Regions from separate parts of the Paenibacillus aurantiacus genome, predicted to be linked through region 3. Evidence: riboswitches for the same ligand, from Rfam matches in the RefSeq annotation. Region 3 holds a riboswitch; each other region holds the start of a gene.
What was found. A riboswitch is a leader RNA that binds a small molecule or an ion and turns the genes downstream of it on or off. The one in region 3 is predicted to bind cyclic di-GMP.

Region 1 (5,757 bases), on a different contig from region 3:
GAATTGGATATGCTGTTCGGATAGATATACAGCTTTCTGCACTGTATCCATAAGTTCCTTCTTTCGAAGGACAACAGTAGCATCGATAGGCAATTGTTTATACGTATATAATTGAGTAATTTCCCTAAACATATTTTCGATCACAACAGGGCTTTTCCATGCGGCTCTATATTCACCAGCCAATCGTTCAAAACAATTAACCATGTGGCGATTCACTTCCGCAACATAATAAGGAAGCAGCGTCAACATTAAATGATCAAATGTATCCAGCGCTTTCGTCATGTAAAAATCCAATCGGTGATTTTCCATCTCTGTTTTCATTTGTTCCAAGCGTTTCGCTTCTTTAGACGTTTGGGCCGTATTGAAACCTAAGAATGCGCCTCCAAGTAAAAACGGAATCGCTAATCCTCCTGTACTCAGAGCAATGGCCAATCCTACACCAGTAGTTGCGGCAGCCTGAGTGTAGCCTCTTTTAGCGCGATCGGCGATGATTTCATCCATGTCCCCTTTTGGGATAATGGTGCTAGAAACGGCAGATAATGCTGACTCTACTTCATTTAAAGCAGACTTGATTTGTACGCTCACATTCATGAAGCCACGTTGAAGCTGGCGGAACAATTCTTCGTCGTGCTTATTGCCTGACGGTTCAAAAATGTCTTTGACGTTCCGATCAAGCATCGCGGGCAGATAGATCGATACTTGGTCTAACCTGCGTTTCTGATTCTGAATGGCATAATACATGAAATTAATGAGTCGGTGATTTCGCTGATCGCGATCACTAACATTGTCATGAATTTCTCGAATTCCGGCTTGGATAGCCAGCAGCTGTCCAAACAAATGAAACAAAGCAAAGTCATTCACCTGACGAGTCCAGCTTAAATAAATTTGCTTAGCCTCAGTACGCTCAATTAATGGTGCCTTTGCGTGATAATACGTCGCATAGATGATTTTGTGTACTTCTGCGGCAGGTAGCATGAAGCGGTTGGTTCCACTGCCGTTAGCTCCTTCCCTAGCTGATATATTGCATGGAACCAGGAAGGAATCACCCTCAGGCTCGGCAATCGAAATATCCGATATGGCATGGTATTCAAAATCGTGAAGAACGGTATCTGGTGATTGCCGTAATTGGATGCCGCGCATCGTTTGTTCAATGAAGAATGGATGCTCCATTGAAGTGATACCGAAGCTAACATCATCGAGATTGTTCGGTGTTTTCGGATTGACATAAGCTGCCCATTTTTTATCCGGCCATGTAATCATAGAAATGCTAGAATCCTCGAAAATGAACATTCTGTGCTGATAGCCAACAATATCGCAAGATTGCAAAAATAGCGGAGCCGAAAGCTGCAACTCCTTCCAATGCAGAAGACGAATTTGATTTGAAGATTGAACTAACATGCTTACTTCATCTTTCGTATAGCGATTTTGCTGATATACACCGTAAAGATAACCGGTTTGGGGAACACAAACGCCACAGGAACTTCCCCAAGTCGCTTTTGCAAACGCGATCGCATCAGGACGCTGCATATTCACCACGAAAGCCTTATTATTATGGACGATAATGGTTCGATTCTCTTTTTTATCGTAATACCATTCGTCATTCTGCAAAGAGAATTGATGCAGCACTTTCCAATTGTCCTCATCTAGGAAAGATACGACACCGTGATCATGATAAACAAGAGATGCTGTTTTATTGGACATAAAACTATTGACGACTCCCAAAATTATAGCTGCTGCAGTTGCAGCCTTATTAGAAAGCTCAACTTTACTGTCAGAGCCGCCAAAACGATAAGTGATCGGATAAATACTTTTGAACGGTCCTACCAGCTGTGAAAGCCTGGGTGCATCCTGCAGCAGCGTCTTTACGGATTGAAGCTTCTCCTTCTGTGGGATAAACAACTGGATCGAAGAAATTGATTCGTTCTGGATATCAAAATGTCCTTTTAAGGTTAGGCTATGTGCACCGGAAGCCTCCCACGTTTCAATCCGATGTAGCGGAACCGTGAAGGTATTCGTGACAAAATCATCTTGGTGTATGATTTCAATGAATTTCGCTGCTAATTTCAACGACATATGTGTCTTAGACTGGCCTTGATATGAAATAAGAGTCGAAATTAATTCTTTTGCATCCGATGGAAAATCGAAACATTCATAGGGTATATTCGGGAATAAATCGATAAAATCCCATGAATTCAACGTAAAATCCAGTTTAAATGGATATGTTGCTGAGCTCTTCACATATACAGTAGAACCAGAAAAGGATATGAGAAGCTTAGTGGACTTCGCATCGAAATGCATAACCCGTTCAGTTCCAAATATCCCGCCGGTGTCATAGGCAATGACTCGCCCATAATTCGTGATAACGAGCGTATGGGTGCCTAATTGAGACATTCCGGAATAATCGAAGCCCTTCTGGCGGTTGTAAACATCGGTTTCACCCGAGTTATAGCAGTCACGTATTTTTTGTGGAATCACGGATGAACCTTCTTTCAGAAATCATTATTTAGGGAACAAAAAAACCATCCCGCCAATAGCAGGATAGTACACTATCACAATTTAGCGGTTTGGCAGCCATAGCTTTTCGCTTTAGGCCCATAACTTTGCGTCCTTATCTTTCAATAAGTTTGCCTATGAAATTCGTAGTCCGAAAGAACTATCTGAATTTATTATAGTTTCGTTTACGAGCTGTTTCAACATAAGTTTCTGCCAGCACTCTGCGAAACTAAATCGTCATCGGTAACTATGTAGAGAAGGTGATCGTCTATAAGGAACATGTGGGGCTAAGAGTGGATGAAATGCAAAATCCACAACCTCATGCGGTTGTGGATTTACATGGTGGAGGCGAGGGGATTTGAACCCCTGTCCGAAGACATCGCCACATAGGCATCTACGGGTGTAGTCACAGTTTTGATGTCACCTAGGCCGTCGCCCCGTAACCGGCTACGATCTAGGTCAGCCTGATTGTCTTCTTCAGCACACCCCAGGCGGAGATGTGACAGCGTATCCCACTAAGAGTGAGCCCCTACATCCGGCACATGGGCGATGCAGGAGAGGAGCTTAGCATACAGTTTCTTAGGCTGCTGCTAAAGTTGTACGTTGGTTGCCATTTAATAGGCTTTAGCGTTGATGAAGCGGACGCGTCCCCACTACCCGCAACCCATGCTCGAACTATCCCCGTCGAATCCATAAACGCCCCCATATCGCATAAACGGCGTCGTCTGAACCGTGCGGCTCATGTTCCGTTTAGCAGAGCGCTCGGCGTTCTCACGCGGCGAGCATAAGCTGTTCTTGCTTGCTGCTTCTTGTTTGTCTTGCGTTCGCAATGCCGTACTGCTTGGCTTGCTTAGTTAGTATAGCACATCGTCTACACGAATGTACCCCTGTGTTTCTGGAAGAGCTGCCTTCTAGCTGGCACGGCTGCCAGAGCATCTGCCGCACACTCGTTACCGCGCGACCTTCTGCTTCTCGCGCAGCGCACGCTGGATATCGCGCTGGGCATCCTTCTTCGCCGCGCTCTCGCGCTTGTCGTATTGCTTCTTGCCTTTGCCGAGGCCGATAAGCAGCTTCGCGTAGCCGTTGCGGACGTAAATCTTCAGCGGCACGATCGCGTAGCCTTCCTGCTTCGACTGGCCGAGCAGCTTGTGGATCTGCACCTTATGGAGCAGCAGCTTGCGCGCCCGCGTCGGATCGGTCGGATTGTGGCGGTTGCCTTGCTCGAACGGACTGATGTGCATGTTATGGATGAACATCTCGCCATTGCGGATCGTCGCGAACGCATCGTTAATGTTCGCCTTGCCGGCCCGCACCGACTTGATCTCCGTACCCATGAGCACCATGCCCGCTTCGAACGTCTCCTCGATGAAATAGTCATGGGAAGCTTTCTTATTCTGAGCTAGCTGCTTATTCTCATTCGTCTTCTTCGCCACGCCATCCACCTCGCATTCGTTCGCTTCTTGTATCTTACCCTGCCCGTCCCCGCCATAAAACAACGGACTCCCGCGCAGGTGCATCAGGAGTCCATTGTAACAACTTTACAGTTCGAAATCAAGGCGGCCGATACCGCCAAGATTCCGATACCCGCTCCGCTTTACTTCTTTTCTTTGCGGATAAAAGCCGCCGTCGCGTTGCCGCCGGACTTCTTCCGCTTCTTGCGCGGCTTACCGGCTCCGGCTGGTGCGCCCTCTGGCGCCGGAGTCGTCTCGACCGTGCCGCCTTCCGGACGCGCCGCGTTCGGATTGAACACCTCGCTCACGCCGCCGGACTTCTTCTTGCGCCGCGAGCGGCTTCCGCCGCTAGCGTTGCCGCCCTGGCCTTGGCTCGCATCCGCCCCGCCGCCGGCATAGCCGCCGCGAGCTCCGCCTTGCACAGCGCCGCCGCTGCGCGAACCGCCCGACGCGCCGCCGCTTCTGCCGGCTCCGCCGCTTCTGCCAGCCCCGCCGCGACCGCCGCCGGAACGATTACCGCCCGAGCGATTGCCGCCGGAGCGGCCCCGGCGATCGTTACCGCCCGGTCCGTTGAAGTGCTCATACTCGCCGTCGTCGATAACGCCGCCGGTGCCGAGAATCGGGAGCCCCCACATGTCGGTCCGTACGCCGCCTTTGCGCTTGCCGCCCGAACGGGCGCCGCCGCTGCGGTCGCCACCGGTTGCCGACTCTTCGCCACGAGTGCCCCCGGAGCGATCGCCGCCGTCCTCGGAGACGCCCAGGATCTTATCCAAGTTGAAATCATCTTCCGGCTTCCAGCCCGGCCGTTCCGCTCCTCCGCTAGGCTGTCGGCGGCCCGGTGCGACGAACACGCCGCCTTGAGCCGGACGCAAGCCTGCGCCTGCAGCGCCCGCTTCTCCGCCGCGACCGCCTTTGCGACGTCCGCCGCGCCCTTGCTCCGCAGCCGCCGGTGCCGGACGGTTATCCCCGCCTCGGCGTCCGCCGCGCTGCCCGCGATCGTCGCGCCCGCTTGCGCTGCGATCATCGCCGCGCTCGCGTCCGCGTCCTTGGCCTTCGCGTCCGCCGCGTTCTCGGCCGCCGCCTTGACCGCCGCGTCCGCGTCCGGCGCGAAGCGCCTTCTCCAGCTCGCGGTCGGTATTGCGGGAGCTCGAGTCGAGCAAGGCGAAATCGATCGTATGCTCGTCCATGTTGACGTTCTCCACGCGAACGCGCACTTCGTCGCCGATCCGGAAGATGCGCGACGTACGCTCTCCGATGAGCACCATGTGCTGCTCATGGAAGTGATAGTAGTCGTCATTCAGATCGCTAAGCCGAATGAGTCCTTCCACGGTGTTCTCCAACTCGATGAAGATACCGAAGCTCGTCACGCTGCTAATGATGCCGTCGAACTCCTCGCCGATCTTATCCAGCATGAACTCCGCTTTCTTCAATTTCTCCGTATCCCGCTCCGCCTCGACCGCCACGCGTTCGCGTTCGGACGACTGCTGCGCGATCTCCGGCATCCGCTGCGCCAGCGTGTCCATCCGATCGTCTGGCAGCATGCCGCCGTTCTCGAACACCTCGCGCATGACGCGGTGGATGACCAAGTCCGGATAACGGCGAATCGGGGATGTGAAGTGGGAATAGAATTCCGCCGCCAGGCCGAAGTGACCGAGGCTCTGCGCTTCGTAGCGCGCCTGCTTCATGGAGCGCAGCATCATCGTCGAGATGACCGTCTGCTCCTTGGCACCGCGAATCTCATCCAGCAGCGTCTGCAGCGAGCGAGGGTGAATCGTATTCCCCTTGCCCTTGATCTGATAGCCGAAATTCGCCG
Region 2 (5,757 bases), on a different contig from region 3:
GCGCGATGTCGTCCAGCGCCGTATACTTCGCGAGCCGAAGACCGCGTTCGGTCACCGTAATCGTATGCGACGGCGGCAGCTGCCCGATATCGCGGTAGACCGTCACGCTGCAGTCCGGCGGCTCGAACATGCCCGTGATCGCCAGATATTCCGCCAGCCAAGGCTCGTTCAGCCGCTTCTCCACGCCCGGCAGGGCGAAGAGCGGCGCGATGATGCTGGCGAACGCGAAGCGGCCGCCGTCCCGGTAGAAATACAGCGTGCGGGCGCCGGAGAAGTCCCGGGCGCCGAACAGCCGGCCTTCCCGCGCGTCCCAGATGACGAACGCAAACTCGCCGACGAGATGCTTGGCCATCTCCTGCCCCCAGACCTCATAAGCGCGCAGCAGAATCTCGCCGTCAGGCATGTCCGCCCGCAGCGCGCGGGGCACATCCAGCCGTTCCATCAGCTCGTCCCGGTTATCGAGCAGCACGTCGGCCGTAACCGCCAACCCGCGAGCCGGATCGTGCCGGAGGAGCGCCTCCGGCGTAGACGCCGGCGATTCCCGCTGGTCGCGGCAGCCGAAATATAGCAAGTCGGTGTGCCAGGAAGAGACCCTGGCGGCTGGAAGCTGCTCCATGGCTTCCATCATTCGGCTCCCATCCAGGGCAGCAGCCGGTTCTCCATTATAGTAGTACACGCCGGCGATTGCGCTCATGCCGTATCCTCCGTAAAGTTGCAGGTAGTGGATTGCATCTATTCGTTCTCTCCATGGTTCTTTATTTCGATACCGTTCTTCAACTCGTTCTTAATAACGAACACAACCCAAGCGTATCACCGTTATAATTCGTTGTCAACGAATAAATTCATCCTCCATAACGAACAAGAAGACGCCGACTTCCGCCAGCGCCTTCCCGCGATTATTGCAGCACATTGCCTCCCGCGACATCGTTGTTCTTCAGCTGCAGCTTGGCGTTCGTCAGCAGGTTGCCATTCACTGTATATGCCGGCGCATTCAGCCCCGCATACAGCGTGGAGATGCCGATTGTCGCCGTATTGGCCGTAATTCGATTCGCCTTGATCGTCGCCGCGAGCACGTCTGCCTGCTCCGTGCGTTTCCAGTAATCGTTGATTTTCACGAGCGCGACATCCGTTCTCGTCAAGTTAGACGCTTGGATGATATTGTTCTGCAGATCGACCTTCTTGGCTGCTTGCACAGAGATCGCGCTGCCGTTGCCGCCCATCTCGAACGTCGAGCCGGTAATGGCATAGGTCGTCGCTTTATTCTCCAGCAGCAGTCCGGTCCCGGATGACTGGATCTTGCAGCCGCTGAACGCGTAAGTTCCGCTCTGGGTCGCGATCAGATCACGAGTATTCCCGGGCGCGGATACGAATTCGCAATTCGCGTACGTCCCTCTCGGAAGCGATGCGCCGCTATGATTCAGCAGCCTTAGATTGGTGAACACGCTGCCGTCCTCGACTCCGCCGACGACGGTATTCAGCAGCGTCTCGCCTTCGATCGTCACGTTCGTCATCTTGATCGGCTTGTTCCAGATGGACAGCGCGTTCTGCTGCTTCTTGTTATTGATCATCCGGATATTCGATGCGGTCACGCCATAAGCCGTCTTGCTTGTAATGCTGAGGATGGAGTCCGTGAACACCATGCCGTCGATCGTAATATTCGGTCCTTCGAAATACGTGTAGGAGTCGTTCATCCGGTTGCCTGTGAAGGTCGCGTCATGATAGGCGAGAATCCGAGACCCGTCGAAATGGTTATCGCGCACGATCGCGCCCGTGAACGGCGGCGATATCGCCAAGCCGATGACGCCCTTGGAACCGAACCGGTTGCCTTCCACGACCGCATTCCAGCCGTCGTAGAGAATCAGATCGTAAGAGGTATTATTATAAAAATCATTGTTCGCGATCTTGATGTTCGTATTCCGGTGGCCATTCTCGCCGAATCCGCCCTCGAGGTCGATACCCGATTGCGGCGCGACCCCTTTCATATCGTGCAGCACGTTGTCATGGATCAGCACCTGGTCCGCGCCCCCGACCGTTATGCCTTGACGGCGGTTGAACGCGAATTCGGAGTAGCGTACGGTGATGTTTTTGCTCACGATTTTTTTCCAGGCTTCCACGTAATAATCCTTTGCGGCCGGTTTTGCATATACAATATGAGCGAAGCTTGCACCGGACGGAATTTGCAGAATGTTGCGCGCCTTCGCCCCTTTCAGACTGCTCAGGAACGTGTTGTCGCTCTTGTAATAATAGACGTCGAATGTCAGCGCAAGCCCCTGGCTGTTGGACAGCTCGAATTCCCGCTCGCCCGGGAACTTGGCGTCCAGCGCGATTGGCGTCTTGGTCCGGATCTTCGCGCTATCGGCGATTGGCTTCCCCGCCGCGTCGAAGGCGCCGGAGACGAAGCTCGCCGTATAGTAATCCTTGAGCAGTCCGCCGCTCCCTCCGATCGCCAGGCCGTCCCCGGTGTAGTTCTCGGCTCGGACGCCGTCTATTACCGTGCCCTTGGCGCCTTCCACCAGAATGCCGAACCCGCTCTCGTGCGTGCCTGCCGTGTAGGGCGTATCCTTCTTGCTGTAATCGTGCGTATCCTTGTCTCCCCGGTAGATGCCGCCTTTGAGCTTCGCGTTATTGATGCCATATCCGATATAGATGGTGATGTACCGCTCCTTGCCGTTCGTCTCCTTCTGAAGAACCGTTTGGTTATCGAGCTCGAACGTCATATCGCCGACCATGTTAATATGGCTATCCTTGTCGATCAAATAAGTTCCTGTCGGCAGCAATAGCTTCGTATAGCCTTGGGTCTTCGCCCACAGAAGCGCTTGATTAATGCCCTGTGTCGTCTCCACGGGATGCGTACCGTCATTATGAATGCCGAATTGCTGCAGATTGGCGGTGTAGGCCGCTGTGTCTGCGCTCTGAACCGCGCTGGGCTCGGCGGCGCTTGAAACGCTTACAGTCCCCGATACCGCGAGCGTGGCTGCCAGTAATGCGATGCTCCATCGCTTCATTGTGCTCCCTCCTTTGAATCTTCTATTTTTGTTACTATTACCACAATACGCACGCTAGCTGGGGTTGGAGCATGGATGACCGACCATTTTTTGGGGGAAATAACGCAAAAAAATAGTCCATGCCCGATTGTGGCCCGCACATTAGACAGGCCCCTCTGCATGGACTTTTAACGTCAACCGAATCTCTAAATCTAATGCCGGTACGCCCCTGTACCCCATATCCGCTTCGTTACCGCCTGCGGCCGCTAAGAGATTGCTTAAGAGATGGATAGTTTCTCCGCTTCGTACATCAGCACCTTGCCGAACAGCGTCCGCTGCAGCATAACGGCTGTTGCCGAGGCAGGAGATTGCATCGATTGAGATTGCCGTAGGAAAGACCTAACTTCCAATGCCGAAAGTCCCAGCTTGCGAGCTTCTAGTATCAACGATGTCCACTCTGCTTCCCGTTCGCGCTGTACAAGTTCTGCCTGTTCCATCTCCATCCATGCCTCCAATTGTATTGGGGTGGGTGCACCACTCACTCCGTATGTCCCAGGTGCCCAAATGTAGGACATATTTCACAGTTCCCGTTTCATTTCTGCCAACCTGTCCCAATTATACAATTTGTATCAAGGAGAAACATGTCACATTGTCGCCTTGTTCGTAAATATTTTTCGACACTACTGGAATAAAATAAAAAACGCCCTAATTGAGGGCGTTTTCACGGATTGAAACTTATGAATCCTGCTCTTTCTTCCAGCGTTGAAACTCAAGGAATTCCTTGAATTGACGTTTGCTGACACCAGACGACATCGCCTCGTGCACAAGCTCCGCCCATTCAGGGTCAAGCTCCTGCTCTTCCGACTCGTCGAACAGCAGCGCATTCTTCGTGACATCGAGCGTCGATGCGATTTTCTCTACGAACTGTATCGAAGGGTTATTCTGTATGCCCCGTTCCACATTGCTTAAGTACGATTTTGCGACTTCGGCGCTCTCCGCAAGCTCGGTTAGCGAAAGTCCCTTACGCAGGCGAATCTTCTTGATGCGTGCTCCGATCGTTTCCGTCATCTCGAATCGTCCTTCACTGTGCAATCTTGTTCCCTTCATTATAACAAAGATTATTGTAAGGGACAAAACAGATTTTACCCTTTCTTTAATTTCTTACACAATGTCTTGGCGCAGGGTCTACAGTCTGCGCGCGTATTGACTCAATCTATCCGACATGGCGCCGATATCTGCGATGAAGGCTTCGATCTGATCAGACGAGACCGACTGGCGCTCCGCGAGGGCGGCCATGCGTTCGATCGATCCGTTCATCTCGGCCATCGCCTGTCGGAAGGCTTGCAGCGTCCCCCGAATCGTATTGGCGGAGGCCACCGTTTCGCTCGATAGCTTCCGGATCTCGCCTGCCACAATACCGAAACCTCTTCCTTTCTCTCCGGCATGCGCCGCTTCGATCGAAGCGTTGATGCCGAGCATATTCGTCTGATCGGCAACGGCCTTTACGATCGATACGACCTCTTCCGTCTGCCCTACGTGCCCAGCTGTCTGCCTGGCTAGATTCAACAGCTGTCCGCTGAAGTGCCGCAGCTCTTTCGAGGCTGACGTTATGCTCTCCAGCTGCGACTGGGCTTGACTCAGCGAGTCTGCGATGTGCTCGGCAATTCCGCGCAGCTCTGCTTGTGTCCGGACCTGGACGGCCAGTCCGCCCATGATTTCCCGTTCTTCCCCGTATAGCGGAATGGCCGTTCCGACGAACTCGTAGCCATAAAAGCTAGCGGGTACGACGTCTTTGAGAGAGAGGCCGTTGCGAACGGTCCGCGCCAGGGGCTCATCCGGGTTCAGTCGCTGGCCGGAACGAATACCCAAATCGATGCGTTCGCCGGGCCAATAGCCAATGAACTTCTCCCTGTCGCATATCGCGAACGAAACATCGATTGGCAGCGCTTCTTTTAGCAGCGGAATAAGGGCGGTTATCTCGTGAAGCGATCGAATGACGTGCATCGTAGAACTCCCATCTGTTCTAACTTACGGCTATAATCCTGCCATAAATAGTTCCATCTCAGGATACCCCGACTAGCACATTGGCATCCGTCGATTGCCCCGATCAATTCGCCGACGCTTCTCGCCCGCTGTTCTCACCCTTCAAAGTCCAGGTTTGCCGGCTCGGCCGGCATGCCCTCCTCCGTGTTCTCGCCGGTCGTCGGCGTCCGCTCGTCGACCTCCTCGATCCGGAAATTGTCGACCCACAGCTTCCCTTCTCCGCATAGGAGCGCCCCGAACGCGATCGCATGACTCGATTCCGAGACGTCCAGCACGACGGCATACTGATTCCAGCCGCATGTGCCGTGGATCGGACGATTCTGCATATTATCGAACTGCAGCATGTCGCCGTTCTTCCGGTCGATCCGCATCCAGAGGCCTGCCCAGCCCCGAATGTCCTCCGCCTTGGCGAATGCGGTCAACCGTACCCGCTTGCCCGCATAGCGCTCCGAGCTGAACATCTGCATAAGCGTGGCGAACCCTTCCGCTCCCCGCTTCACCGACTGGATGCGCGCCGCGGCGCTCCCCAGATGCGCTTCCCGTTTGTCCAATGCGACCTCGTAATCCTCCACGCGATTGCCCGTTACCGTCCAGCCTTGCGGCACTTCCTTCCGGTTCATCCCCATCGTCCCCTTCGTCACGAGTGATTGCGCGTATGCGCGATACCGCCCCGGCGTCAGGCCGTGCGCCTTCTTGAACGCCCGCGTGAACGCCTCCTGCGATTGAAAAT
Region 3 (5,757 bases):
CGATATAAAGACACGGATGCATGGGCCGAACGGCGTAAAATTCGCGTTAGCCTGCGACGTAGGGCGCGTGCCCGGCCCGAAAGGAGTTGAATCGGCCATGCCGAAAATCATACCCCCGACCTTTCTGTTTATCGGCAACGAGCCGATGCTGGACTTTACGAATACGTTTATGATGGCAGGCGGTCAGCCGCTTGATCTGCTGACCGATTTTGACGCGCTGCTGGAATGGTTGGACAAAGCCGGTCTCCTCACGGAGGAGGGGACGGCCGCATGGATGACGTGGGGAGAGGCGGCGAAGGAACGCGCGCACGGCGCGGCAATCGAGCTTCGCCGCCATCTGCTGTCCATAATCCGAAGCGTGATGGAAGGCGAGCCGGTGGACGCTGCGAATCTGTCGGCGATTAACGGCCTTATCGCCCATCAGGCGTTCGCGACCCGGCTTTACGTAGACGGCGGCATCTTCCGGGAAGACCGCCGCCGCCTGATCCGCGAGCCGCTTGATCTGCTGGCGCCCGTCGCCGAATCGGCGGCCCGGTTCCTGAGCCGCAACGAGCCGCATCTCCTCCGAAAATGCGAAAATCCGGAATGCGTGCTTCACTTCTACGACAACAGCAAGAACGGCACGAGACGCTGGTGCAGCCCCAAAACATGCGGCAACCGCATGAAGGTGACGGCTTTCCTGGAGCGTCGGCGCGCGCAAAACCAATCCAAGAGCGAGTTTTAGAAAGCAGGAGCTTTCTGAAGCTCGCTTTTTCATTGCCCCCGGAAGCAATCGGTCTTTTTTAACTATCAAAATATATATTTACACATTAAAAAATTGCGCTTATAATACCCAATAAATCCATTTGAGCATTAAAAGGAGATGGAGGCATGGCCAATCCTTATCATGACGGCGAATTGGCGGTTCAGCGAATGGCCGGCGCCGAAGTTGTCGCGCAGCAGAACGGGCGAAGCATCCGGGATTCGATCGTGCCGGGCGCGGCCGCTTTCCTGAGCCGGCAAACGATGCTGATCGCGGCCGTCGCCGGCATCGACGGGCGGGTATGGGTCTCCTGCTTGACCGGCCGGCCGGGATTCATCGCGGTACAGGACGACAAGCGTTTGACGGTGAAGTGGGACCCGGAGCAGGATCCGCTGCTTGCCGCCGGCTTGGCGGCGAATCCGGAGATCGGATTGCTGGCGATCGATTTGAGCAAGCGGTTGCGGCTGCGGCTTAACGGGATCGGCACGCTTGCGCCGGATGGTACGCTCGCCGTGGCGGCGGAGCTGGTATACGGCAACTGCCCGAAATATATTCAGCAGCGATCCGCCCCATCTTTCCCCGAAGCGGACAGTTTGCCTGTGAGAAGGACGCGCGCTTCCCAGCTGAGCGATAGTCAGCGGCAGTGGATCGCCGAGGCCGACACCTTCTTCATCGGGAGCCGGAGCGCCGCCGGGAAGACGGATGCTTCGCACCGCGGCGGCCCGCCGGGCTTCATCCGCGTCGAGGACGAGAGGACGATCGTATTCCCCGATTATTTTGGCAACGCCATGTTCAATACGCTTGGCAATATTCACAGCCACCCGCGCGCAGGGCTCCTATTCATCGACTTCGACAACGGCCATGTCCTCCAGCTGACCGGCCGCTCCCGCATCATTTGGGACGAGGAGCAGACGGCGTCGTTCCCCGGCGCCGAGCGATTGGTCCGCTTCGAGCTGGATGAAGCGCATCACATCGAACGGGGACTCGGCATCCGGCGGGAGTTCGTCTCTTATTCGCCAGTGAATCCGACGTTATAACGGGGAAGAGGTCTTCAAGGAGGTGGTGCTTGGTACGGAAGCCGGGTAATGGCAAGGTTTGGCTCGGAGTGATCAAAGCACAGCCGGTAGTTCACGATAACGAGGAGGAATGACCATGTCAGCGTACAAATACGTCCTTATTATTCAAGCGAACCAGCAGGATGTCGGGAAAGCCGTTCACGGCCTGCTGTATGGCCAAGAGCTGCACGAGGCGGGTTTCGAGGTCGACATTCTATTCGACGGCATGGGCACGCAGTGGCCGCAGGAGTTCAGCAAAGCCGATCATCCTTTCCATGCGCTCTACAAGCAGGTGATGCGGCTCGGCATCATTAAAGGCGGCTGCCAAGCTTGCTCCGGATTTTTCGGCGTGGAGGACGGCATGCAGGAGGCGGGCGTCGCGCTCGCGGGAAGCGAGAAGAACGGCGGACATCTTCCGTTCGCGCAGTATATCGCGGATGGGTTCTTGCCGATCGTGCTTTAGGACAAGTGCGGCAGCTTCGCTCAGTTGACGGGTAAACCCCCTTTTGCCGCCAATACGGGATATTCGCTTCCCTCGCCTCTCGAGAGGATGGGGGAGGCTTCTTTACGTCCTATCCCAGGCAGCGGTTTTCGTAGCTTAGTCGCATGCAACGAACAATACCTCCTACAAGATCGCCGCATTCAAAATAAGCCATATGTAATGGAATTTTATTCTCCGTGACTTTAGTCCTATTTCCATTCCGCCATTCGACAACGTATTATAGATTCAAAGACTCACAACTAACTAACCAAGTGAAAAGGGCAAATCATGAGAAATCATGAGACGCAAAGCCATGGGCCTTAACCGCACGCGTGTGCGGCAGGCAGCCGGTTACCACAAGGCATCATAGACTAAACTCCTATGAACCTTGGCAGAGGTTTATTTTTTTTGCCCATTTTCCGGATCGAAGAAAGGAAGGAATAAGATGAGCGAGCGACACGGTGCACGAAAACTCTCATTGTTGGTCTCATTTTTACTTGTCATTCAACTGATGCTACCAGCCGTAAACGTATTTGCGGCAGAGACCGCCAACAGCAGTATTTTGCCGCCGAGCAATGTCAGCTACCAGGTTACGGGGGCTGATATTAAGTTAACGTGGAACACCGTATTTGGGGCAACCGGTTATCAAATTTATGAGATTACGGAAGGCCAACTCCTTGTTCGCGGCACGACGGCGACCAACTCTTATACGATGAAGAGTGTGAGCGAGGGGTCCTATACCTACGCAATCTCCACGCTTAGCGCGGAGGGCGAATCCGGACCGAGCGCTCCTGTAACGGCGGATGTCGTCTATCCGGAGATGACCGCCCCGGCGCTTACCGCCTCCGTTCAGAATGGCAGCGACCTTGTCCTGAACTGGACAGCTTCCGCCAATGCGCAGAGCTACAATCTATTTCAAATTCAAGAGGATGGCCAAACGGCGCTAGTCAAAACCCAAACCTCGCGCACATTCTCGGTAATTAACGTTGCAGAGGGCACATACCGTTATGCCGTTAGCGCCGCGAATCCGTTGTTCGGCGAATCGCCGCTCTCGGCACCGGCAGAGGTCACGGTTGTGTATCCCGTTATGGCAGCCCCTGGCAGCCCGAGCTTCACGGTTACGAATGTGAACGACCTCACGCTGAAGTGGGCGGCGTCCAGCTACGCAAGCAGCTATCGCATTTATCAAATTAACGACGGCGGGAAAGCGTTGAAAACCACCGTTACCGGCACATCGGCTGTTTTTGCAAATCAGGCGGCCGGCCAATATGTGTACGAAGTCCATGCTTATAGCGATCGCTTTGGCGAATCGGCCGAAGGCAGCCAGATTACAGCAACCATCGGTTCTGTAACCATGACGGCGCCGACTAATTTTGCGGCAAAGCTGCAAAACGTTAATGATGTTCTTCTTACTTGGACAGCATCAGCGAATGCAACCAACTACAAGATTTATCAAATCGTGGATGGACAAGCCGTGCTGAAGAGCACGGTGACAGGCACTTCCGTTGCCTATACGAACCAACCGGCCGGGGATTACCTCTATGAAGTGCGCGCCTACAGCGATCGCTTCGGGGAATCGGCACAAGGCAGCCAAGCCTCGCTTACGATTGGAGCGGTGGCACTGGCGCCTCCAAGCGGTCTTGCTTACAAACTGTTGAACATGAATGATGTTATTTTGACGTGGACAGCCAGCGCCAACGCAGACGGCTATAAGGTTTATCAGGTGGTCGATGGCCAGAAAGTGTTGAAAAGCACGGTGTCCAGCACAAGCGCAACCTACACCTTGCAGCCGGCCGGGAACTATGAATACGTTGTACATGCTTACAGCTCGCGTTTTGGCGAATCGGCTGAGGGAAGCTCGGTGACATTCACGATCGATCCCGTCATCCTGAAGGCGCCAGGCAACGTGAAATACGCAATCGTAAACGGGAATGACGCGACTCTTAGCTGGGACGCTTCGGAGTATGCGGATAGTTACAAGGTTTATCTGGTAGCCAACGGCCAGAAAACCTTGAAAAGCACGGTAGCGACCAAATCGGTCACCTATTCGTACTTGCCGAAAGGGGATTACACCTACGAGGTGTATGCCGCCTCCTCTCGTTTTGGAACATCGGCTGAGGCGGGCACGGTGTCTTTCACGCTCACATGGCCGGTGATGCAAGCGCCTGCCAATGCGGTGCAGACGATTACGAACGCGACAAGCTTTACGTTAAGCTGGGATGCCGTCCCTTATGCGACCAGCTATAAAGTATATCAAGTCGTCAATGGCCAGAAGGTACTGAGAACCACGGCATCCAAGCTGAACGTTACTTACACAGGCATGGCCCCGGGATCGTATACGTATATGATCCACTCGGTGTCCGACCGCTTCGGCGATTCGGTGGAGGGTTCGACCGTCAATCTGACGCTGAACGGGCAGGTCATGGAAGCACCGACGAACCCGGTCTATACCGTCGCTAACGGCAATGACGTAACGTTGAAGTGGACTGCGGCGGAGTATGCGACAAGTTATAGAGTCTACCAAATCGTCGATGGCCAAAAAACGCTGAAAAGCAATGTAGGCGGAACTAGCGTTACGTACTACAATCAGCCGGAAGGCAGTCTGGCCTACGAGATCCATTCGGTTTCCTCGCTGCTTGGCGAATCCCCTGAAGGGGCAGACGTTTCGTTCCAATTGACGTATCCGGATATGACTGCGCCGGGTAATCCAGCTTATAAAATTCTGAACGGCAACGATGTTCGATTAACCTGGACGGCTGCCGCTTACGGCGATTATTACAAGGTTTACGAGTTAATCGACGGTGCAAAGGTCGCCAAGAGTTCCGTCACCACGTATAGCTCAACGTTAAGTAACGTATCGAGCGGTCCGCATGCGTATATTGTTCATGCCGTAAGCTACAGGTTCGGGGAATCCCCTGAGGGCAGCAAGCTGACGTTGAACGTAGAGTTCCCGATTATGGAGACGCCTACCGGATTTACGCAAACGGTGAGCAGCGGCAACGATGTGACGTTGAAGTGGAATTACGTCAATTATGCAACGGCTTATAAACTGTATCAGGTCGTCAATGGCGAAGAAGTGCTGGTGAAGACCCAGAGCGGCACGACAGTAACCTTATTAAATCAGCCAGAGGGCGATTATAAGTATGTGCTGCGCTCCTACAGCGATCGCTTTGGCGACTCGCCGGAAGGCGCAAAGCTTGAGTTCCCGCTTGTATGGCCGACCATGCAACCACCGGCGACCTTGACGTCTACCATCGCCAATGGCAACGACATGACCCTTAAATGGGGCGCGGCGACTTATGCAACGGCCTATCGCGTCTATCAGGTCGTGGACGGTCAGAAGGTGCTGAAGAGCACGGTAACAAGCACGAGCGCCACCCTCGAGAACTTGCCGGAAGGAAACTACGAGTTTGCGGTATATGCTTATAGCAGCCGTTTCGGCGAATCGCCCGCGGGCAAAACGCTTAACGTAAATTTAG
Region 4 (5,757 bases), on a different contig from region 3:
AGACTCACGATGGATACATGGATAACGGATATTCGGGAAGCGGTAGCGGCAGGACGGCTGCTGCAGGCTTCCTTCAGTCAACTTAGACGCAAGGACGGCGACGCGCCGCCGAAGACCGCGGTGCGGCCGATCGAGCTGCGCGGCAGCCGGTATTACCAATTCGAATACCACTTTCCGACGAAGGTCACGCATGAGAACGTGCCGGAAGCCGAAGCGGCGGAACGTCTCGCCGATTGGCTTCAGCTTCATTATCGCCAGGCGCTGCTCAAGACCGTGGAGGCGGATATTCAAATTTTGTTCAACAAGAAAGGCAAGGCTGCCGTGCTGCGCAAGCCGCCGACAGCCAAGAATGCGGCGGCGCCGCTGGCGCACAACCGTCAGAAGCAGCGGGTGATCCAGGAAGGGACGGCGGCGCCGTTTCTCGTGGAGCTGGGCATCATGACGAAGGACGGTCAAGTCGCCGCCAAGAAGCAGGATAAATACCGCCAGATCAATCGGTTCCTTGAGATGGTTAGCGACGTGCTGCCCGAGCTGCCGACGGACCGGGAGATTAAGATTGTCGATTTCGGCTGCGGGAAGTCGTATTTGACCTTCGCGCTGTACCACCTGCTCGCGATCGAGCAGCAGCGGCCGATCTCGGTCATCGGTCTGGATCTGAAGGAAGACGTCATTGCCTTCTGCACGGAGCTGGCGGAGAAACTGGGTTATGACCGGCTCAAATTTCAGGTTGGCGATATCGCGGATTTTAATGAACTGTCCAAAGCCGATATGGTCGTGACGCTGCATGCCTGCGACACCGCGACGGACGCGGCGCTGGCCAAAGCGGTCGGATGGGGAGCGTCGGTCATTTTGTCGGTGCCATGCTGTCAGCACGAGCTGTTCAAGCAGGTGAAGAACGACACGCTCGCTCCGCTGCTGTCGCATGGGCTGCTCAAGGAGCGGTTCAGCGCGCTGGCGACCGACGCGGTGCGCGCGCAGCTGCTCGAAGTCATCGGCTACAAAGTGCAGCTGCTCGAATTCATCGACCCCGAGCATACGCCCAAGAACCTGCTCATCCGGGCAACGGCCAGCGGAAGCAAGGCTGGTGCGCGCAAATGGGAGGAGTATGTCGCATTTCGGGATGGACTGAACCTTTCGCCCTATCTGGAAACCGCGCTTGCGGAACGTCTTGCCGCTTACAAGTAATCCATTGTAACTAGGTAACTAGTATTCGAATACATGACATAGAGATTGTCGACGCAAATTGCGTATGATAAAATAAAAACTATACGCGAAGTCCTAGGAAAAATCCGTTAATTCAGATGTGGGACGATCGTTTCGGGACTGACGGCAGGGGTGGATTGCTGTCTGTTCCTCGTTCTTTTGAGATTCTTGTTCCTATCGTTGTCCATAACGTTATCCTCTTACTGCATAGAGCATCCCTGCTGCTTCTGCGTGATGCGATGGCCGATGATATAGAGAAGGCCGGCGCGCTGATTTTGCGCCGCTGGCGGAACGTAATTCTTTGCGCATGCTAGCTGCTTATCGCTTAACTGTCGACGCCTAAGGGAATTGTTGGAAGCGATTCCGAACGACTGCTTCTGCCCGATTTCGAAGTCGAACGACAGGTTTCATCATCTATAAATTCGGTTCGTTCGCAGTCTTCCCGGGCCGTGTGCGACGTGCTGGACATTCTTCCGGCGAAGCGAGGCTCGCGGGAGGGCAAGGGGCGTTCGAATCGATCCCCGCGGGACTGACAGTTCCCCTTCGTCCCCGAGAAGGGATTGGCGCGAAGAAGGGTTGCAATCAGGTAGTCGAGCGATGAGAAGGAGAGGGAGACGGGTGGCGTATCGAGGTAGAATGACAGCAATAGCGGCCGCGGTCGGCTTGTCCGGCGGCGCCGCGCTTTACGGGCTTTGGCCCGAGGAAAGTCATCTGCTTCGGGCTTGCGCCGGCGCGCTGATGTTTGCCGCCGTCTCCGTCCCCGCTGGCTGGTGGCTAGGTTGGAAGTATGACCGGCTGGCCCGGCTGTCTGTCATGGACCCGCTGACAGGCGCTTACAATCGGCGCTTCGTGGAGACGGGATTCGTCAAATTGACGGCACGTGCCAGTAAACAGCGTAAGCGGATGGCCATCATACTGCTCGATGTCAACGATTTCAAGCAAGTCAACGATTCGCTCGGCCATGCCAAAGGCGACGCGGCGATCCGTGAGGTCGCGCTGGCGCTTCGACATTGCGCGGAGTGCGGGGAGATCGTGGCGCGGTGGGGCGGCGATGAGTTCATGGTCATCTGCCCCTATGCCGACGACAAGGCGGTCGCCACGCTGCTGCGCAGCGTTCGCGAGCGACTGGAATATGCCTCGCTGCGTACGGGAATCCGGCTTGCCGTATCGGCTGGAGTGGCCGCCTATCCGGCTGACGGCGCTCAGATCAGCCAGCTTGCGCAGATTGCCGATACAAGGATGTATGCAGACAAGCTGTTGGCCAAACGAGACCAAGCCGAACAGGAATCGGCGCAGGCAATGGCACAATAAACAGGCAATCAAAGGCGGAATGGCAAATGAGAAAAGCGCATATTTCCTCGGTAAGGCCGGGGGACAAACTGGGGCGCACCGTCTTTCAAGAGAATGGCAATGTTCTGCTGGGGGAAGGCGTCGAGTTAACCCAACGATTTATCGACAGGCTGGAGAATTTGGGCATCGACATGCTCTATATCCAAGATGACATGACCGAGGATCTGGAGCCAAGCTCGGCGATTCAGGACGAGACGCGCCGCAAGGCGATGAACGAAGTCCACAAGACGATGACGACGCTCATGGATACGCACAAGACCAAAGGGCGCACGGTCGCCCCGGAGCTTGGACGCACGTTCCGCACGGTATTCGGTCAGATGATGCAGGACCTGTCTGCACGGCAAGACATGTTGGTCAGCTTGACGAATATTCAAGCGATGGACTCTTATCTCTTCAATCATTCGGTTAATGTCGCTATACTCGCCGGCATTATGGGCGTGGCCAAAGGATACAACCGCAATCAGCTGGAGGAGCTGGGCGTCGGTGCTTTACTGTTCGATATCGGCATGACGCAAGTGCCGAAGGAACTGCTGAACAAGGCGGCGTTCTTGAGCGACACGGAGCGTGGCTCGGTTCAGAAGCATGCGGAGGATGGGTTCAACCTGCTTCGCGCGCAGCACGACGTATCGTTGTTGTCGGCGCACTGCGCGTTCCAACATCACGAGCGGTTCGACGGAAGCGGGTATCCCCGCGGGATCAAAGGCAACGACATTCACGAATACGCCCAGATCATCGCCATCGCGGACGTTTACGACGCGCTGACCTCGCCGAGACCGCACCGCAAACGGTATACGCCGACGGAAGCGATCGAGTTTTTGTTCGCGGCGGGCAATACGTACTTCGACGTGAATTTGATCAAAATGTTCTGTAAACACATCTCCATCTATCCGATTGCGACGACCGTGCTGTTAAGCTCCGGCCAGATCGCTGTCGTATCCGCCAACAACCCGCTGGCCGTCCACCGTCCGACGGTGAGAATCATTCGGGAAGCGGACGGCAACCCGCCGGCGGCGGCGTACGAGATCGAACTGAAGGATTCCAACAACTTGCTCATCGTCAAGGAAGTTTAACCGCGGCGCGAAGCGTTGGCGAAGACACGCGAACCGCGTGGACAATTGAATGCACGACAAAGGCAAACTTGCTGAAAGGCAAGGACGCAAAGCTAAAGGGTCTACCGTTCGCGTGCATCGCGGACAACGACAGCCTGGCCGCCGAAGCGAGGGCATCCGTGTACAGGATGACGAAGGCGGCTCAAGTTCCAGGAAGCGGCTTTTTTATTTTGTATTCACGGAGGCACACCACATCATGACGAGAGCATCTAGAGTTGAACAATCCGGCGTGTACGGCAAAGAAATGACGACGTATCCCCTGCAGGCGCTGCTCGATAGCAGAACGGTCGTCGAGAAGGACGGGTACGTATCCACGGGTCTGGTCACCCATGTGGAAGGCGAGATGCTGGAGATCGAAATGTCCGAGTTCAAGTCGTTCCATCTGGGAGACCCGGTTCATCTTACGCTCTATTCGCCGGTTGGCATCCAGCGGCTGCAATCCACCGTTATCGCGGTGGCGGAAGGGTCGCTGGCTGTGCTGCTGCCGCCCAAGTCGCTGGCGGGGCTGGAGGAGAAGCGGGAGGCGACCCGCGTCGAGGTCCGGCTGGACGGGAAGATTCAGCCAAGCACACAGGCAACCGGGGCGGAAGGCGCGGACGACATCGACGAGGAGCCGGCGGCGGTATTCAAGACGAGGAATGTGTCGCTCAGCGGCATCGGGTTCGAAGCCGTGCATAACGTGACGCTTGGCATCGGCGAGATCCTGCCGGCGGTCGTCTCGCTGGGTCATGAGCTCAGCTGCCAGCTGGAGATCGTGCGGCGCGAGTTGGAAGGGGAATATTGCTTCTACGGCGCGCGCTTCGTGGGGTTGAACGAGCTGCAGACGAGGATGCTTCGCGCGTTCTTGATCCGCGAGCAAGTATCGAATTATTACCGGATCAAGGAGAAGCGCAAGTCGCTGGAGCGCATGTAAGCCGTTCGCCCGACATGAACGTGGATTGGGGAATCAAGGGAACCGGCTGCGGCCGCGTTTCCTTTTTTTATTTGCTAGTCAGATGTCGATAGCCGATAAATCTCCCGCCTGCCGAACCTGACAAAATAGGTAAGAGGCTGCGTGCGTTCGTCCGGGCCGCTCTTGTTTCCCTAGCATATGCTGAAGGAAACGCAAGAGGAGGAGTTGGAGAATGGCATCGACTCGAGTAAAACCGAAGCGTCTCGCATCCAGCAAGGGGAGGGTCATCCGTACGGCCAAAATCCCGACCGGAAGCGCGAAAGCCGTCTACTTGAACCGGTTGACGGTGCTGTGGGTCCAGAACAACGGCGTCACGTTCAACACGAGAGGATTTTTCGCCCGCCTATTCCGAAACAACACGCTGGTCTCGACCGCTTTTTTTGACAATTTCGGCGTTGTGCAGTTCGGCAACGTCGGCGTGCTGACGACGTCCAATCTGACGATCCGCATCTTTAACACGCACGGCGTGCAATTCCGTTCCCGGAGCATTCCGGCGGGTTCGGAGGCATTCGCCGTCATCGGCTAGGGGCTGCGGCTCCGCATCGCCGACGGTCCGTTGCGGCGAACGCATAGTCCATCTTCGCTGCAATGCACAATGGCGCCACAGGCATGAGGCCTGCGGCGCCATTTGGCATGTCTAGCTCTGACTACGGAAAGGGGGCTAACCGCCGAACGCTTCGCGGAAGGCCGCCTGGAGTTTGGCCAAGTCGACGTCCCACAATTCGGCGATCTCCGCGCTGACGTTCTCGTCCCACCAGTCGGCGAGTTTGCGGCGGTTGCTTTGGTTCTCCGCAATCCAGGGGAGATTGAGGGCTACTTTCTTGAAGTACAGCTTCTCCGCCGCTTCGAGCTTTTCTTTGGAGACGTAGACGTTCAGACGCTTGACGGTCCGGTACAGCTCATTGTCGCAGGCACGCCGGATTTTGCGCGCGGTCGGCAGCCCGGCCGCATGTTTGGAAGGGGGGGATGGTTTCATCGTGACCGACTCCTCTCATTCCCCTATATATGCGAGCGGCTGCCGAATGGTCACCTGCCCGGGCCCAGCCTCTATTGCACGTAAATGTAGCCAACCATCGGACCGTTATGCTCGCGCGTATCGTGCGTTTGGCAGATGATCGGATAGGTGCCTTTCTTCTCCGCCTT

Region 1: another riboswitch for cyclic di-GMP. It lies ahead of ACFFSY_RS03460 (hypothetical protein); the one in region 3 lies ahead of ACFFSY_RS12160 (OmpL47-type beta-barrel domain-containing protein).
Region 2: another riboswitch for cyclic di-GMP. It lies ahead of sinI (DNA-binding anti-repressor SinI); the one in region 3 lies ahead of ACFFSY_RS12160 (OmpL47-type beta-barrel domain-containing protein).
Region 4: another riboswitch for cyclic di-GMP. It lies ahead of ACFFSY_RS34205 (PilZ domain-containing protein); the one in region 3 lies ahead of ACFFSY_RS12160 (OmpL47-type beta-barrel domain-containing protein).

Annotation. Positions count from the first base shown of each region.
Region 1 is NZ_JBHMDO010000008.1:42,400-48,156, reverse strand. It holds gene ACFFSY_RS03460 (hypothetical protein) at 1-2,475, opposite strand, end outside; cyclic di-GMP riboswitch class I at 2,556-2,639, opposite strand; RNA gene ssrA (transfer-messenger RNA) at 2,834-3,197, opposite strand; gene smpB (SsrA-binding protein SmpB) at 3,444-3,926, opposite strand; gene rnr (ribonuclease R) at 4,088-5,757, opposite strand, start outside.
Region 2 is NZ_JBHMDO010000008.1:106,273-112,029, reverse strand. It holds gene ACFFSY_RS03755 (asparagine synthase-related protein) at 1-694, opposite strand, end outside; gene ACFFSY_RS03750 (right-handed parallel beta-helix repeat-containing protein) at 897-3,005, opposite strand; gene sinI (DNA-binding anti-repressor SinI) at 3,263-3,487, opposite strand; cyclic di-GMP riboswitch class II at 3,499-3,581, opposite strand; gene ACFFSY_RS03740 (helix-turn-helix domain-containing protein) at 3,720-4,052, opposite strand; gene ACFFSY_RS03735 (methyl-accepting chemotaxis protein) at 4,170-4,988, opposite strand; gene ACFFSY_RS03730 (helix-turn-helix domain-containing protein) at 5,123-5,757, opposite strand, start outside.
Region 3 is NZ_JBHMDO010000022.1:90,201-95,957, forward strand. It holds gene ACFFSY_RS12145 (CGNR zinc finger domain-containing protein) at 98-724, shown strand; gene ACFFSY_RS12150 (pyridoxamine 5'-phosphate oxidase family protein) at 871-1,779, shown strand; gene ACFFSY_RS12155 (hypothetical protein) at 1,895-2,260, shown strand; cyclic di-GMP riboswitch class I at 2,549-2,637, shown strand; gene ACFFSY_RS12160 (OmpL47-type beta-barrel domain-containing protein) at 2,724-5,757, shown strand, end outside.
Region 4 is NZ_JBHMDO010000055.1:81,274-87,030, forward strand. It holds gene ACFFSY_RS34190 (class I SAM-dependent methyltransferase) at 10-1,185, shown strand; gene ACFFSY_RS34195 (GGDEF domain-containing protein) at 1,840-2,514, shown strand; gene ACFFSY_RS34200 (HD-GYP domain-containing protein) at 2,541-3,623, shown strand; cyclic di-GMP riboswitch class I at 3,675-3,769, shown strand; gene ACFFSY_RS34205 (PilZ domain-containing protein) at 3,859-4,575, shown strand; gene ACFFSY_RS34210 (hypothetical protein) at 4,787-5,140, shown strand; gene ACFFSY_RS34215 (dehydrogenase) at 5,276-5,590, opposite strand; gene ACFFSY_RS34220 (cupredoxin domain-containing protein) at 5,662-5,757, opposite strand, start outside.